Regions from separate parts of the Candidatus Acetatifactor stercoripullorum genome, predicted to be linked through region 2. Evidence: predicted binding sites of a transcription regulator. Region 2 holds the regulator's gene; the other holds the start of a gene.
What was found. The regulator Rex, encoded in region 2, represses fermentation and respiration genes when NADH is low (regulators of the CRP and FNR family bind a similar motif). The targets are predictions, from matches to a motif close to ATTGTTAANTANTTAACAAT.
Positions count from the first base shown of each region.

Region 1: a site for Rex is predicted at 3,018-3,037, ahead of SHK35_RS10290 (4Fe-4S dicluster domain-containing protein). Genes of this name have one in related genera too.

Region 1 is NZ_CALWMU010000032.1:20,688-28,651, forward strand. Features, by position in the region: gene SHK35_RS10275 (inorganic diphosphatase) at 41-592, shown strand; gene SHK35_RS10280 (FeoA family protein) at 632-913, shown strand; gene feoB (ferrous iron transport protein B) at 943-2,961, shown strand; gene SHK35_RS10290 (4Fe-4S dicluster domain-containing protein) at 3,070-4,563, shown strand; gene SHK35_RS10295 (glycoside hydrolase family 95 protein) at 4,565-6,805, shown strand; gene gltX (glutamate--tRNA ligase) at 6,898-7,964, shown strand, end outside.
Region 2 is NZ_CALWMU010000018.1:19,504-27,467, reverse strand. Features, by position in the region: gene SHK35_RS07120 (S8 family peptidase) at 1-244, shown strand, start outside; gene SHK35_RS07115 (2-isopropylmalate synthase) at 356-1,768, shown strand; gene SHK35_RS07110 (GntR family transcriptional regulator) at 1,803-2,522, shown strand; gene SHK35_RS07105 (NADP-dependent isocitrate dehydrogenase) at 2,509-3,717, shown strand; gene SHK35_RS07100 (ABC-F family ATP-binding cassette domain-containing protein) at 3,773-5,686, opposite strand; gene SHK35_RS07095 (redox-sensing transcriptional repressor Rex) at 5,809-6,456, shown strand; gene SHK35_RS07090 (hypothetical protein) at 6,469-7,092, shown strand; gene SHK35_RS07085 (NAD(P)H-hydrate dehydratase) at 7,210-7,964, shown strand, end outside.

The DNA.
Region 1 (7,964 bases), on a different contig from region 2:
TAATTTGGAGTTTGAAAAACGCTTCGGAATGGAGAGTATTATGAAAGAAATGAATGGAAGTATTTGGCACACTATGAGCACCCAGAGGGTGACGCCTACAGATTTTATCTGTGTGATTGAGATTTCAAAGGGAAGTAAAAACAAATATGAAATGGATAAGGAGACCGGTTTTCTGATTTTGGACCGTATTTTGCATACCTCCACCCATTACCCGGCAAATTATGGCTTTATTCCCCGCACCTACGGCGACGACGGAGACCCCCTGGATGTGCTTTTGCTGTGCTCTGAGCCTGTGCAGCCTATGACATTGGTGAGGGCTTATCCCATCGGCGTCATTTCCATGCTGGATAACGGCAAGAATGATGAGAAGATTATAGCGGTTCCCTTCAATGATCCTTATTATAACTGCTATCACGATATCAGCGAGCTGCCGCCCCACGTGGTAGATGAAATGGAGCATTTCTTTACGGTGTATAAGTCCCTGGAAAACAAGACCACGGCTGTAAACGAGAAGGGAAACAGGGAGGAGGCCATTGAGGTCATCCGTAAATGCCTGGACAACTATGTGGATACCTTTATTAAAAGCTGGTAACAGGAAGCGAGTTTTGCAAATGCCTATGTTGAGAATCAAATGCGAGAGGAGACAGGAGGGCTTGACGCCTTCCCCGGGGATAAAATGACTTTATATGAGGCACAAAAGAATGAAAGCTACCGCATCAGCGGGCTGTATGTGGAGCCTGCTGTCACCAGAAGGCTTCAGGCGCTGGGCTTAAATGACGGTACTCCTGTGAAGGTGCTTAACAGGAAGCGCCGGGGCGCTATGATTATCCAGGTGCGCGGCACCAGACTGGCGCTGGGAAAGCATATTTCCTCCAATATTGAAATCAGACAGATGAAGGAGGAAAAAGCTTGAGCGTCGGTAAAAGAAAGAATGAATCAAAGATAAATTCTAAAACAAATCCAAAGACAAATCACATCCATGCGGCCTGTGTGGGAAATCCTAACTGTGGGAAAACCACCCTCTTTAACGCACTTACGGGCTCTAAGCTGAAGGTTGCCAACTGGCCGGGGGTTACAGTGGAAAAGGTGGAGGGAGAGGCCTTCTATGAGGATACCCGAATCACCCTTACGGACACACCGGGCATCTATTCTTTGACCTGCTACACCATAGAGGAGAAGGTGACCAGAAAATGTGTAATGGATGATGACATAGATGTGATTATCAACATTGTGGACGCTTCCTCCCTGGAGCGTAATCTTTACCTTACCTTACAGCTTTTGGAGCTTGGAAAGCCGGTGGTGCTGGCTCTCAACATGATGGATATTGTGAAAGAGCGGGGCATGGAAATCGATCTGCACAGGCTTCCGGAAATGCTGGGACATATTCCGGTGATTCCGGTGTCTGCGGCCAAAAGGACGGGACTGGATGTTTTGCTGCACGCGGTGATTCATCATTATGAGGAGGGAATGGAGGAGTACATTCTGGACTATCCTAAGCCTATAGAGGAAAGGATTGCCAAGCTGGAGGTGATGCTGCAGGCCCGCTATCCGAACCATGCCTCCCTGCGCTGGCATGCCATAAAGCTTTTGGAGGATGATGAGGAGGTGCGCACGGAGCATCCCATACAGATCACTAACGTGGCGGACAGAAGCTATGAGAAGGAAATCATCCAGTGTAAGTATGCCTACATCGAAAAAATAGTGGAGGAAACTTTGCTGCACAAGAGCCAGAAAGCGGCCTCCACGGACAGGATAGACAGAGTTTTGACCCATCCTGTGTGGGGAATTCCCATGTTTTTGCTGATCATGTGTCTGGTGTTCTTCCTCACCTTCACAGTGGGAGACGCCCTGAAGGGCGTATTTGAGGAAGGGCTTGCTCTGGTGTCCGGGGAGGCTTCGAGGCTTCTGGAGGGGCTGCGCGTGTCGCCCTGGCTGCAATCCTTGATTGTGGACGGCATTATTGCCGGAGTGGGTGGTATCCTTACCTTCATCCCCAATATATTTATCCTGTTTTTGGCCCTTGCTGTTTTGGAGGACAGCGGCTACATGGCGAGAGTGGCTTATGTTATGGACTCGGTGATGGGAAAGGTTGGACTGTCAGGAAAAGCCTTTCTGCCTATGATTCTGGGCTTTGGCTGTACAGTGCCCGCCGTTATGGCTACCCGGGCCCTGGAGACAGAGCGGGATCGGCGAAAAACCATTATGGTGACACCTTTTATGTCCTGCTCTGCCAGACTGCCTATCTATGTGCTGTTTTCGGAAATGTTTTTCCCTGACTGCGCTGCTATAGCGGCCTTTTCACTGTATGTAGTGGGCATGGCCACAGCTATTTTGGCTGCCCTTGCAATCAATGGCCTGGAGAAGGGAAAGATAAATGATTCTCTTTTGATAGAGCTGCCGGAGTATAAGCGGCCAAACCCGAGAACCATACGCATTTATGTGTGGAACAAGCTCAAGGACTATCTTTCCAAGGCGGGAACCACTATTTTTATCGCGTCCATTGTCATATGGTTTGTGCTGAATTTTGGAATGGCCGGGATGGTGGAAAATCCGGCGGACAGCTTTGGCGCCGCTATCGGCCGTTTCCTTGTGCCGGTGCTTCGGCCCGCAGGACTTGGGATGTGGCAGATCGGCGTAGCCCTTTTGTCGGGAATTTCCGCAAAGGAGGTTGTGGTTTCCAGCTTTGCGGTTTTGTTCGGTGTGGCAAATGCAAATTCAGCGGAAGGGATGGCGGCCATTGTGGAAAATATCCATATGGTGAATCCCTCCTTCGGCCCTTTGAATGCGTACTGCCTGATGCTGTTTTGCCTGCTGTATGTTCCCTGCGTAGCTACGGTTGCCACCATCAAAAAGGAGAGCGGCTCTTGGAAATTTACTTTGAAAATGATAGTCTTTCAGCTGATTTTGGCCTGGGCTGCGTCAACCCTTGTGTTTCAGATCGGAAGCCTGTTTGTATCGTAAATCATCCAAACTTCACTTGATTTTACCGGATAAGTATGATATAAAGAAATTGCATATATGTTAAAAAAATATCAAACTAAATCAAAGTGAGGGATTCAGATGAGCAGCATGCGAGGCATTGATACGCCGGTCAAACAGACCAGAAGACGGGTTTTTAAGGAAGTGGCCAATCTGGCATATCATTCTCAAAATCTGAAGGATGATATGGAGGCGCTGCCCTATAAGATTGTGGACTATGAGGAGTCTGTTTTCTGGGAAAATGTATACCGGGACAGAGCGGTGATCAGGGAGCGTATCCGGCTTGCCATGGGAATGAGCCTGCGGCCGGAGAACAGAGATCGTCCGGGACACCTGACAGAGGGGCTTGAGGAGAGCAATATCGACGAAAAATATTATGAGCCGCCTCTGATGCAGGTGATACCTTCCGCCTGCAATGCCTGTCCGGAAAACCGCTATGAGATAACGGACTCCTGCATGGGCTGTGTGGCCCACCCTTGCCAGGCTGTCTGCCCGAGAGGGGCCATTACCATGGTAAAGGGCAAGTCTGTGATCGATCAGGAGAAATGTATCAAGTGCGGCAAATGCCGGGACGTCTGCCCATATGATGCCATCTGCCACAAGGAAAGGCCCTGTAAGGCAGCCTGCGGCATTGGCGCCATCAAATCAGACAAGGTGGGCCGGGCGGTAATCGACAACAATATGTGCGTGTCCTGCGGACAGTGCATGGTCAGCTGTCCATTTGGAGCGATCGCGGACAAATCCCAGATATTTCAGCTGATACGTGCCATGCAGTCGGGCAGAAAGGTGATTGCCCAGGTGGCGCCCTCCTTCGTGGGACAATTTGGTCCCAAGGTAACGCCGCAGATGTTTAAAACTGCGTTGAAGGAGCTTGGATTTGCAGACGTCTATGAGACTGCCATTGGAGCGGATATGGGGTGCATGGCGGAGGCGGAGCATTATGTAAAGGAAGTGGCAAGCGGCAGGCAGGCATTTGCCTTGACCTCCTGCTGCCCCTCCTGGGCCGTCATGGCAAAAAATCTGTTTCCTGAAACCATTGATAAAATCAGTAATGAGCTGACGCCCATGGTGGCTACCGCCCGGGTGATCAAGAAGGAGCATCCGGAGGCCTTGGTGGTCTTTATCGGCCCCTGTGCGTCGAAAAAGCTGGAAGCCAGCCGCAGGACCGTGCGTTCGGATGTGGATTTTGTAATTACCTTTGAGGAACTGACGGGCATGTTTGAGGCCCGGGGCATTCTGTTAGAGGAGATTAAGGCAATGGATGAGATGCAGGACGCCACCGCAGCCGGAAGAGGCTATGGTGTGGCCGGAGGCGTGGCCAGTGCCATTGAGGACTGTATCAAGGCCTATTATCCCGGTACAGAGGTGCATATCGCCCATGCGGAAAGCCTTGCGGAATGCAAAAAGGTGCTGCTTTTGGCAAAGGCCGGCAGGATGAACGGCTGTCTGATTGAGGGAATGGCCTGCCCCGGCGGCTGCGTTGCAGGAGCGGGAACCAATATTCCCATTCCCCAGGCGGCCAAGGCCCTTGCCCAGTTTAAGGACGCAGCTCAGGAAAAGGTGCCAAAGGAGCCTGAAGAATAAAATGGAAGCTTCAAAATTGATATTTAAGGAGCCTGCTTTCAAGGATTGGGAGCGGGCTTTGCCCATAGGATGCGGAAAGCTGGGGGCTATGATTTTTGGAAATCCGTGTGAGGAGCATTATCAGCTTAATGAGGATACTGTGTGGAGCGGCGGCAGGCTCTCCAGAATAAATCCGGACGCTGGAAAAAATCTGGAAAAGGTGCGGAAACTGATTTTTGAGGGCAGGATACCGGAGGCAGAGCGGATTTTAAAATACGCCTTCAGCGGGGTTCCTCAAAGTGAAAGATGTTATCAGACCCTGGGAGATTTGTATATTGATATGCTCAATGACTCCTGTGATTGGGAGGATTATGAAAGGTGCCTTGATCTTGAAACTGCGGTGCACCAGGTGACTTGGAAATTCTCCGGCAGGGATATTATTTATCACAGGGAAACCTTTGCAGATGCGGAAAATAACTGTATCATAACCAGAATCTGGGCGGAGGGCGGAAAAGTATCGGCTGCTGCGCGGCTTCTTCGTCCGGGGTTTTGTGACGGCTCCCTTCGGTCTGAGGGCTGTATGCTCATGGAGGGACGGCTGGGAGAGATGGCAGAAGGGCTTCAGGAGGAAAAGGATGGAACCGTCAAAGACTATGGCTTCTGCGCAGGCATCAAAATGAAAGCCTCCGGGGGACGCCTTTTTGCCCTTGGAGAAAGCCTGCAGGCGGAGAATGCGGATGAAATTCTGGTTTTCTTTACCGCCGGAACCCATTTCCGGCACAATGATCCCAGATCGTATGTGCTGCACACCCTGCAGGAGGCAGCGGCAAAGCCTTACGAAGAACTGCGGCAGGCCCATATCAGAGAGTACCGGAACTATTTTGGCAGAGTAAAGCTGTCTCTGGCAGAGAAAGAAAACAGGGAGGAGGGACAGCCCTCCAACAGCCTGATGAAGCTTTATTTTGACTATGGTCGGTATCTTTTGATTTCTGCAAGCCGCCCCGGATCGCTGCCAGTCAATCTGCAGGGCATCTGGAACCGGGAATACAATCCTCCCTGGGGTTCCAAATATACCATCAATATTAATACGGAAATGAATTATTGGCCGGCGGAAATGTTTGGCCTTTCTGAAATGCACCTGCCATTGTTTGAGCTGCTTGAGAAAATGGCGGAAAATGGAAGGGAGACCGCTGAGAAAATGTATGGGTGCCGGGGCTTTGTGGCACACCACAATACCGATCTCTGGGGAGATACGGCGCCTCAGGACGTTTATACGCCCGCCACAGTCTGGCCCATGGGAGGGGCCTGGCTGAGCACCCATATCTGGCTTCATTATGACTACACCAGAGACCTGGCGTTTTTAGAGAGAATGTATCCTGTATTAAAGGATGCCGTATTCTTTTTCCTGGATTATCTGGTAGAATATCAAGGATACCTAGTGACAACCCCTTCTGTTTCGCCGGAAAATAAATATATACTGCCGGATGGCACAAAAGGCTGTGTCTGCTTTGGCCCGGCTATGGACAGCCAGATTCTGCGGGAGCTGTTTGAACAATTTCTGAAGGCGGACAAGCTTTTGGGAGAACGGGATAAGACCTTTGCAGATGAGGTAAGAAAATGTCTGAAAAAGCTGCCGCCTCACCGTATTGGCAGGAATGGACAGCTTCTGGAGTGGTTTGAGGAATATGAGGAAGCGGAGCCGGGCCACAGGCATATTTCCCATCTGTACGCGCTGCATCCGGCCTTTCAGATCCGGGCGGGACAAAAGGACGCCTGTCAGAGGGCTCTTGTGGAGGCTGCCAGGACAACCCTGGAAAGCAGGCTGAAAAACGGAGGCGGCCATACGGGCTGGAGCCGGGCCTGGATTATGAATTTCTATGCAAGGCTGATGGATGGACAGGCCTGCTATGAAAATTTCGTACAGCTTTTGCAGAAATCCACACTGCCTAATCTTTTGGACAATCATCCGCCCTTTCAGATTGACGGGAATTTTGGAGCCATAGCGGCGGTGGGAGAAATGCTGCTGCAGTCGGTGGAGGAGGAAGTACTGCTTTTACCGGCGCTTCCTCCGAAATGGGAGGAAGGCTCCATAGAAGGCATACGCGCCAGGGGAAATGCCTCCTATGACATTTACTGGAAGGATGGAAAGCTTCTGCGGTTTTGCGTAAATGCCGTTTCCCAGTATACCTGTCAAGTTACCTGGAAGGAACATCAGTGGCAGGTCTTCTTAAAGGCAGGAGAAAAAAAGGAATATTTTCCATGAAATACATTGCGGTTTTTGGAAAAAAAAGATAGAATAAGAAAAGTGTCAAATAGGAAAGAGATGTCCGTTTAAACGGACAGGGAGGTGTAGCAGTGAAAATCAGGACAAGATATGCGCCCAGCCCCACCGGCAAAATGCACGTGGGAAATCTGCGCTCTGCGTTATATGAATTTTTGATCGCAAAGCATGAAAATGGAGATTTCATGCTGCGGATCGAGGATACCGATCAGGAGCGTTATGTGGAGGGCGCTACCCAGCTTATCTACCGCACGCTGGAAAAAACCGGTCTGATTCCGGATGAGGGACCGGACAAGGACGGAGGATACGGTCCCTATGTGCAGAGTGAGCGTATGCGCACAGGCATTTATATGAAATATGCGAAGGAGCTGATTGAAAAGGGAGAAGCATATTACTGCTTCTGCGACAAGGAGAGGCTGGCGTCCTTAAAAACCGAGGTGGTGGACGGCAAGGAAATCATGATCTACGACAAGCACTGCCTGTCCTTGACGAAAGAAGAGGTGGAAGCAAATCTTGCCCAGGGTAAGCCCTATGTAATCCGCCAGAATATTCCCAACGAAGGGAAAACCACCTTTCATGATGAGCTTTATGGAGACATTACCGTGGACAACGATCAGCTGGATGATATGATACTGATTAAATCCGACGGTTATCCCACCTACAATTTTGCAAATGTGGTGGACGATCATACCATGAATATCACCCATGTGGTGCGGGGAAACGAATACCTGTCCTCCTCCCCCAAATATGTGCGGCTGTACGAGGCCTTTGGCTGGCAGGTGCCGGTGTATATCCATCTGCCCCTGATCACGGATGAAAACCATAAAAAGCTGAGCAAGCGAAGCGGACATGCCTCCTTTGAGGACCTGCTGGAGCAAGGCTTTGTCACAGAGGCTATTGTAAATTATGTGGCGCTGCTTGGCTGGAGCCCTGAGGACAACCGGGAGATTTTTTCTCTGGAGGAGCTGATTCAGGAGTTTGATTATCACAGGATCAGCAAATCCCCCGCCGTGTTTGACATAGTAAAGCTACGATGGATGAACGGGGAATATTTAAAGGCCATGGACTTTGACACCTTTTACAGTATGGCGGAGCCTTACCTGAAGGCTGTCATCACAAAGCCCTATGACTTAAAAAAGAT
Region 2 (7,964 bases):
CTGTAATATGGGGTATCAGAGCGTTCATGGAAAAATAAAAAACGCTTATATCGCAAAAAGCGGAACCTCCATGGCCACTCCTATTGTGGCCGGGGCGGCAGCCCTTGCGCTGCAGAAGTTTCCTGAACTGACCAATGAGGAGCTGAAGCAGAAGCTGACCATGACAGCCACCGACCTGGGGGAGCCCTGGAATAAGCAGGGATGGGGCATGGTTCATGTGAAAAGATTGCTAAAAAGCTATTGACACACCTGGTATGATTGTATACAATTATACGAGGCAAGCTGATAAATACAAAGCGTGCATGTGCATCCGCACACAAATGAACGCCTGAGCACAGGCAGATGGGAGTGCCCTATGAGAGAGAATGACACATTTCAAGATCGTCCTGTCACCATGAACCAGAAGAATAATCTGCTGCAGATTGAGGAGCATATGTACATATTAGACGATGTGGATAAGCCTAATGTGTTCCGTAATATGTTTCCTTATTCCGAGGTTCCAAAGATTCCTTTTAACGACAGGATCGTTCCCCACAATATGCCTAAGGAAATCTGGATTACGGATACCACCTTTCGGGATGGACAGCAGTCCAGAGCGCCTTATACCACGGAGCAGATTGTAAAGATTTTTGATTATCTGCATGAGCTGGGCGGACCCAACGGAATGATAAGAGCCAGTGAATTTTTCCTGTACAGCAAAAAGGACAGGGATGCGGTTTATCAATGTATGGAGAGAGGCTACCGGTATCCGGAGGTCACAAGCTGGATACGTGCAAATAGAGAGGACTTTAAGCTGGTAAAAGAGATCGGCATGAAGGAGACGGGTATCCTGGTAAGCTGCTCTGACTATCATATTTTTTTAAAGCTGAAGATGACCAGGCGCCAGGCTATGGAGCATTATCTGAGTGTGATCAGAGAGTGCTTAGAGGAGGGAATCAGCCCCCGGTGTCATTTGGAGGATATTACAAGAGCGGATATTTACGGCTATGTGGTGCCTTTTTGCCTGGAGCTGATGAAGCTGATGAAGGAGTACCAGATTCCCATTAAAATACGGGCCTGTGATACCATGGGATATGGCGTGAATTTTCCTGGTGCGGTGATTCCCAGAAGCGTACAGGGAATTATTTACGCCATCCATACCCATGCGGGTGTGCCTCATGAGCTGATCGAATGGCATGGTCATAATGATTTCTATAAGGCGGTGACCAATTCCACCACGGCGTGGCTGTATGGCTGCTCGGGCGTGAATACGTCGCTGTTTGGCATTGGTGAAAGGACGGGGAACACCCCTCTGGAGGCCATGGTGTTTGAGTACGCCCAGCTGAAGGGAGATTTAAACGGCATGAATACCACTGTAATCACCGAGCTGGCAGAATACTATGAAAAGGAAATCGGATATCAGATTCCGCCCAGAACTCCTTTTGTGGGCAAGAATTTCAATGTGACCAGAGCGGGGATACATGCGGACGGATTGTTGAAAAATGAAGAGATTTACAATATTTTTGACACAGAGAAGTTTTTGAACCGCCCGGTGCTGTGCGCCGTCTCCAACACCTCGGGACTGGCAGGCATAGCCCACTGGATCAACACTTATTACAAGCTTAAAGGAGACAAGCAGGTGGATAAAACCAGTGAGCTGGTAAAAGAGATCAAGAAATGGGTGGACGAGGAATATGCGGGAGGACGGGTGACCGTGCTTACGGACGAGGAGATCGTAGCCTGTTTAAACCGTATATGTCTGGAGAAAAACATAACCATTGGTGAATAAGCCCAAAGCAAGGCTTATCGGAAAGGCATGAAAAGTGAGCAAGTATGATGTGAAGCAGGAGGTAACGGACAAGTACTCCCTGCGGGGCCGGGTATTTCACCGGCTCAGGGAAGATATTCTCAACGGAAAATATGAGGAGCATGAAGAACTTCGGGAGGTTGCCATAGGCGAAGAGCTGGGAGTCAGCAGAACACCTGTGAGGGAGGCTTTCAGGCAGCTGGAGCTGGAAGGCCTGATTCAGATTATTCCCAACAAGGGAGCCTATGTGACGGGCATCACCCAAAAGGATGTGAAGGATATTTATATGATCCGTTCGCTTTTGGAAGGCCTGTGTGCCAGATGGGCCACGGAGCACATTACAAAGGAGCAGCTTGAGGAGCTGGAGGAGAACGTTTATCTGGCCCGGTTTCACGCAGAAAAAGGACATTTGGAGCAGCTGGCGGAGCTGGATAACCGCTTCCATGACATTTTATATGAGGCCTGCAGCAGTAAGATACTGGAGCATCAGCTGAAGGATTTTCACCAGTATGTGCTGCGGGTGCGCAGAAAAACCCTTTCCAGCGCAGACAGAGGGCCTAAGTCCAATGATGAGCATGAAGAGCTTTTAGAGGCAATCAAGGCGGGAAACGCCGGGCTGGCAGAGCAGCTTGCAAACCGCCATATGATAAATGCCTATGAAAATATGGTAAAAAACGGGCTGAATGAAGCCTACGGGAAACAAGAAAAGGAGACCGAAGCAAATGGAAAAAATTAAGATGACAACGCCTCTTGTGGAAATGGATGGAGACGAAATGACCAGAATTCTCTGGAAGATGATCAAGGATGAGCTTTTGCTTCCCTACATTGACCTGAAGACAGAGTATTATGATCTGGGCCTGGAGCACAGGAATGAGACCGACGACCAGGTGACGGTGGATTCCGCAAAGGCAACCTTAAAGTACGGTGTGGCCGTAAAGTGCGCAACCATTACGCCAAACGGCGCCCGGATGCAGGAATATCATCTGAAGGAAATGTGGAAGAGCCCAAATGGCACTATCCGCGCCATTCTTGACGGTACCGTATTTCGCGCACCCATCCTGATAAAGGGGATTGTGCCTTATGTGAAAAACTGGACAAAGCCCATCACCATTGCCCGTCATGCCTACGGCGATGTGTATAAAAACACAGAGATCAAGGTGCCGGGACCGGGCAGGGCGGAGCTTGTTTACACGGCGGCAGACGGCACGGAAGTAAGAGAGCTGATTCACAATTTTGAGGGACCTGGAATTCTTCAGGGCATCCATAATACGGAAAAGTCCATTTCCAGCTTTGCAAGAGCATGCTTCGGGTATGCGCTGGATACCAAGCAGGATCTGTGGTTTGCCACAAAGGACACGATTTCCAAGAAATATGACCACACCTTTAAGGATATCTTCCAGGAAATTTATGATACAGAGTACAAGGAAAAATTTGAAAAACAGGGGATTACTTATTTTTATACCCTGATCGATGATGCGGTGGCGCGGGTGATCCGCTCCGAGGGAGGATTTATCTGGGCCTGCAAGAATTATGACGGAGATGTGATGTCGGATATGGTGGCAACCGCTTACGGAGATTTGTCTATGATGACCTCCGTGCTGGTTTCTCCAAGTGGAGCCTATGAGTACGAAGCGGCTCACGGCACCGTACAGCGCCATTATTATAAGCATCTGAAGGGAGAAGAGACCTCCACCAATTCCATCGCTACCATCTTTGCATGGACCGGCGCTCTGAAAAAGAGAGGGGAGCTGGACGGCAATGAGGCGCTTTGCGCGTTTGCGGACAAGCTGGAGAAGGCCTGCATAAAGACGGTGGAGGATGGAAAGATGACCAAGAGCCTTTCTCTGATTTCCACCTGTGAAAATCCTGTGATTTTAAACTCCCTGGAATTTATTCAGGCGATACGTGAAACGCTGGAGACTCTTCTGTAGGAAAACATTAAGGAAATATTGCAGATTTTTCAGAAAAAGAATGGGAAATCCCGGCTTATCTTGCCAGGATTTCCCATTCTTCATATAAGGCTTCCAGCTGTGCATCCACCTGTTCCTGTTCCTTCGTAAGCTCCATAAGCTTTGCGGCCTGGGTGCCCAGGGAAGGGTCGGAAAGCTGTGCGCGCAGCCGCCCAAGCTGCTCTTCCAGTGCGGCAATTTTTTCCTCACATTTTTTTAAATCGTTTTCCTTTTTCCGAATCCGGGCCTGCTCCTCCTTTTGGGCTTTCCAGTCCTGCTTTGCTTCGGAAGAGGAAGGGGCCAAAGAGGGGGCAGAAACGTCAGCGGGAGCAAAGGAAGCCCTGACGGTATCTCTTTTTTCCAGATAATAATCATAATTTCCAATGTAATTGACAAACCGACAGGCCGTGAGCTCTAAAATGCGGTGGGCGGTCTTGTTGATAAAATAGCGGTCGTGGGAGACGTAGAGGACTGTGCCCTGATACTGGTTTAAGGCGTCTTCCAAAATCTCCTTTGACATGATATCCAGATGATTGGTAGGCTCATCCAGAATCAGGAAATTGGCGTTGGAAAGCATCAGCTTTGCCAGAGATACCCGTCCCCGTTCTCCGCCGCTTAAATCTGCAATGCGCTTGAATACATCGTCCCCCGTAAAGAGAAAGGCGGCCAGCACATTGCGGATTTCTGTGTTGGAGAGATTAGGATACTCGTCGGAAATTTCCTCAAAAAGAGTTTTTTCACTGTGCAGCACATGATGCTCCTGATCGTAGTAACCGATCTCTACATTGGCGCCCAGACGGAAGGAGCCGCTGTCAGCAGGAAGCAGGCCGTTGAGTATTTTGAGCAGGGTGGTCTTTCCCGTGCCGTTATCTCCGATAATGGCTGTATGCTCCCCTTTTTTCAGTTCAAAGCTTACATCCTGAAACAGGGTGTGTCCATCGAAGCTTTTGCTTAAGCCCTCCACCGAAAGCACATCCTTTCCGCTCTCCCTGCGGGGGGTAAGGGTAAGCTTCATGTCCGCCCTTGCCTCTGTGGGCCGTTCGATCACGTCCATCTTATCCAGCAGCTTTTCCCGGCTTTCCGCCCGTTTGATGGATTTTTCCCGGTTGAAGGAGCGCAGCTTTTCGATGACCGCCTCCTGATGCTTGATTTCCCGCTGCTGATTCATGTAGGCATTCCAGGCTGCAGCCCTAAGCCTTTCCTTCTTTTCCGCATAGGCAGAGTAGTTGCCCAAAAAGGTTGTGGACTTTGTCTGGTCGATTTCTATGATCTTTTGGGCAATGCGGTCCAAAAAGAAACGGTCATGGGACACAACCAGCACAGCGCCCCTATAATTCATCAGATAGGTTTCCAGCCAGGAAATGGAATTCATGTCCAGATGGTTGGTGGGCTCATCCAAAATAATCAAATCCGGCTTCTGTAAAAGCAGCCGCCCCAGGGCAACTCTGGTTTTCTGGCCTCCGGAGAGGGTGGAGACGGGCTTTGCAAATTCCTCTTCCTGAAAGCCAAGCCCCTTCAGCACGCCCATAATCTCGCTTTTGTAGGAATAGCCGTTTTTGGTTTCAAAGGCATGGGTGAGAGCAGAGTACTCCCGCATCAGCTCCTCCAGCCGGCCATCGTCCGCAGACTTCATGCTTTCCTCACATTCCCGCATGCGCTCCTCCAGATCGATGAGCTCCTGCTTCACAGACAAAAGCTCCTCATAAATAGAACGGGAGGTATCCGGCTCGCTGTTTTGGGCAAGATACCCCAGCGTCTTGTCCTTAGAGAGCACTGCGCCACCCTGGTCGGGTTTAAGCTCACCCACGATAATGCGCAGAAGCGTAGTTTTGCCCGCGCCGTTTATGCCTACGATGGCGGCCTTTTCATAATCTTCTATATGGAAGCTGATATTTTCCAATACTTTGTTTTCGCCAAATGCCTTGGATATATTTTGACAGGAGAGTATCATAATTTATTCCTCCTCAATAGTATCATAATATTTTACCTTGGAGAAATAATCCTGTCAATTCATTGACAAGTTTTTAACATTCGTCTATAATAATTTTATAAAATAGTTTGGAGGTAGTATCTTTGGAAGAAAAAGAAATTTCTCAAGCTGTCATCAGCCGTCTGCCAAGATATTTCCGTTATCTGGGAGAGCTTAAGGATGAAGGGGTTGAGCGGATATCCTCCCAGGAGTTAAGCGAGCTGATGAAGGTGACGGCATCCCAGATTCGGCAGGATTTTAATAATTTTGGCGGCTTTGGACAACAGGGCTATGGTTATAATGTGGAATATCTCTATAGGGAAATCGGCAAGATTCTCGGGCTGGATGAGAAGCATAACTTTATTATAATAGGAGCGGGAAATTTAGGACAGGCGCTGGGAAATTACCTGAATTTTGAGCGGCGAGGCTTTATTTTCCGGGGAATGTTTGACAAAAATCCAGCGCTTGTGGGCAAGGACGTCAGAGGGGTAAAGGTTATGCCCATGGAGGAGATGGAGCGCTTTGTAAAGGAGAACGATATCGATATCGCCGTGCTTACCATTCCCAAATCGGGTGCGGAGGAAGTGGCGGAGAGGCTTGTGGCAAATGGAATCCGGGCAATCTGGAATTTTGCTCATGTGGATTTGAATGTGCCGGAAGGGATTCAGGTGGAAAACGTGCATCTCTCCGACAGCTTGATGAAGCTATCCTATAATATCGGCTGTTATAAGCGGGAAAAGGATAAAGCATAGCAGGAGGAAGCTATGGGGAGCGAGGATAAAAAGGAAATTTTTTCAGGGGCCCTTCAAGGGAAAAAAATTCCAATATTGACGCTGGACAATAAATGGTACCGGCTGCTGGACGAGACGGGCAGGACAGCTGCAGGAGAGCTGACAGAACACCTCAATGAGCTTTTGCGCAGACAGGGAAAGCTCAATACAGAGTCCAAGGAAATCAGGAAGCTGAAAAAGAAGCTGATGAGCGAGATTGTGCCTATGGTCAATGAGGCAGAGCAAAGCCAAAATGCCGCCCTGGAGCAGAAAATAGAGGACAACAAGCGCCTGATTGCAGAGTGCAATGAAAAGCTGGAAAAATATCAGGACGAGATGCTTGAATTGCCCGGGGAGATTGACCGAGTCAATTTTCAACTGATGCTCTTTACCATGGAATGCTGTTATAGGACCATGAAGGAAAACCAAGGGGCTATTCAGGAGATTACGGACTGGGTGACGCAGGTCAGGATTGACTTAAAAAAGAATCTGATCCGCAGACAGGAGATGGAGCAGCAGAATCAGGAAATCTATTCCTATATGCACGATGTGTTCGGAGCGGATGTGGTGGATTTGTTTGATATGAGCATGCTTCCGGAGAATTCTTCGGAAAAATAACAATGGGAACCATGCTTTGCGGGCTTCCTGTATCGTGAATAAAAAGGATTGTTGCAGAACAGTCCTTTTTGTTTTATACTTGGAATGCGCAAAGGACAGCGCAGAAATGAGGCAAATATGAAATATCTGGTCACTGCAGAGGAAATGAAAGAATATGACCGCAATACCATAGAAAGAATCGGCATTCCGGGCATGGTGCTTATGGAGAGAGCGGCACTGGCGGCACTTGGAGAAATCCGGAAGATTATGAAAAAATGCCGGGATCAGAGGAAAAGAGTGCTGATTCTTACCGGGATGGGGAACAATGGCGGAGACGGACTTGCATTGGCCAGGCTTCTTGCAGAGGAGTCCTGGGAGGTGGAGATATGGCATGTGGGAGAAAGAAAAAAGGCTTCTCCACAGTGGGAGAAGCAGTCTGCCATTCTGCAAAATTATCCTGTGAAAACAGGCAGCAAACCTTTCAGGGAGGAATATACTATTTTAATAGACGCTTTATTCGGAGTAGGACTTTCCAGAGAGGTGAAGGGAGAGTTCGCCCAGGCCATAGAAACCTTTAACAGCCTTTCGGGGTATAAGATAGCTCTGGACGTTCCAAGCGGCATTGATTCTGACACCGGACGGGTGCTGGGAACAGCCGTGAGGGCGGATATGACGGTGACCTTTGGATTTTTGAAAAGAGGGCTTGCCCTGTATCCGGGCTGTCTTTACTGCGGAGAGGTGAAGGTAGACGGCGTTGGAATCGGCGAAGCCAGTTTTTTTGGAAGAAAGCCGCAGATGTTTTGCTATGACGAAGATGCAGAGAGCCTTCTGCCCCCTCGGGACCTGGCGGGCAATAAGGGCACCTTTGGCAAGGTGGTTTTGGCGGCGGGCAG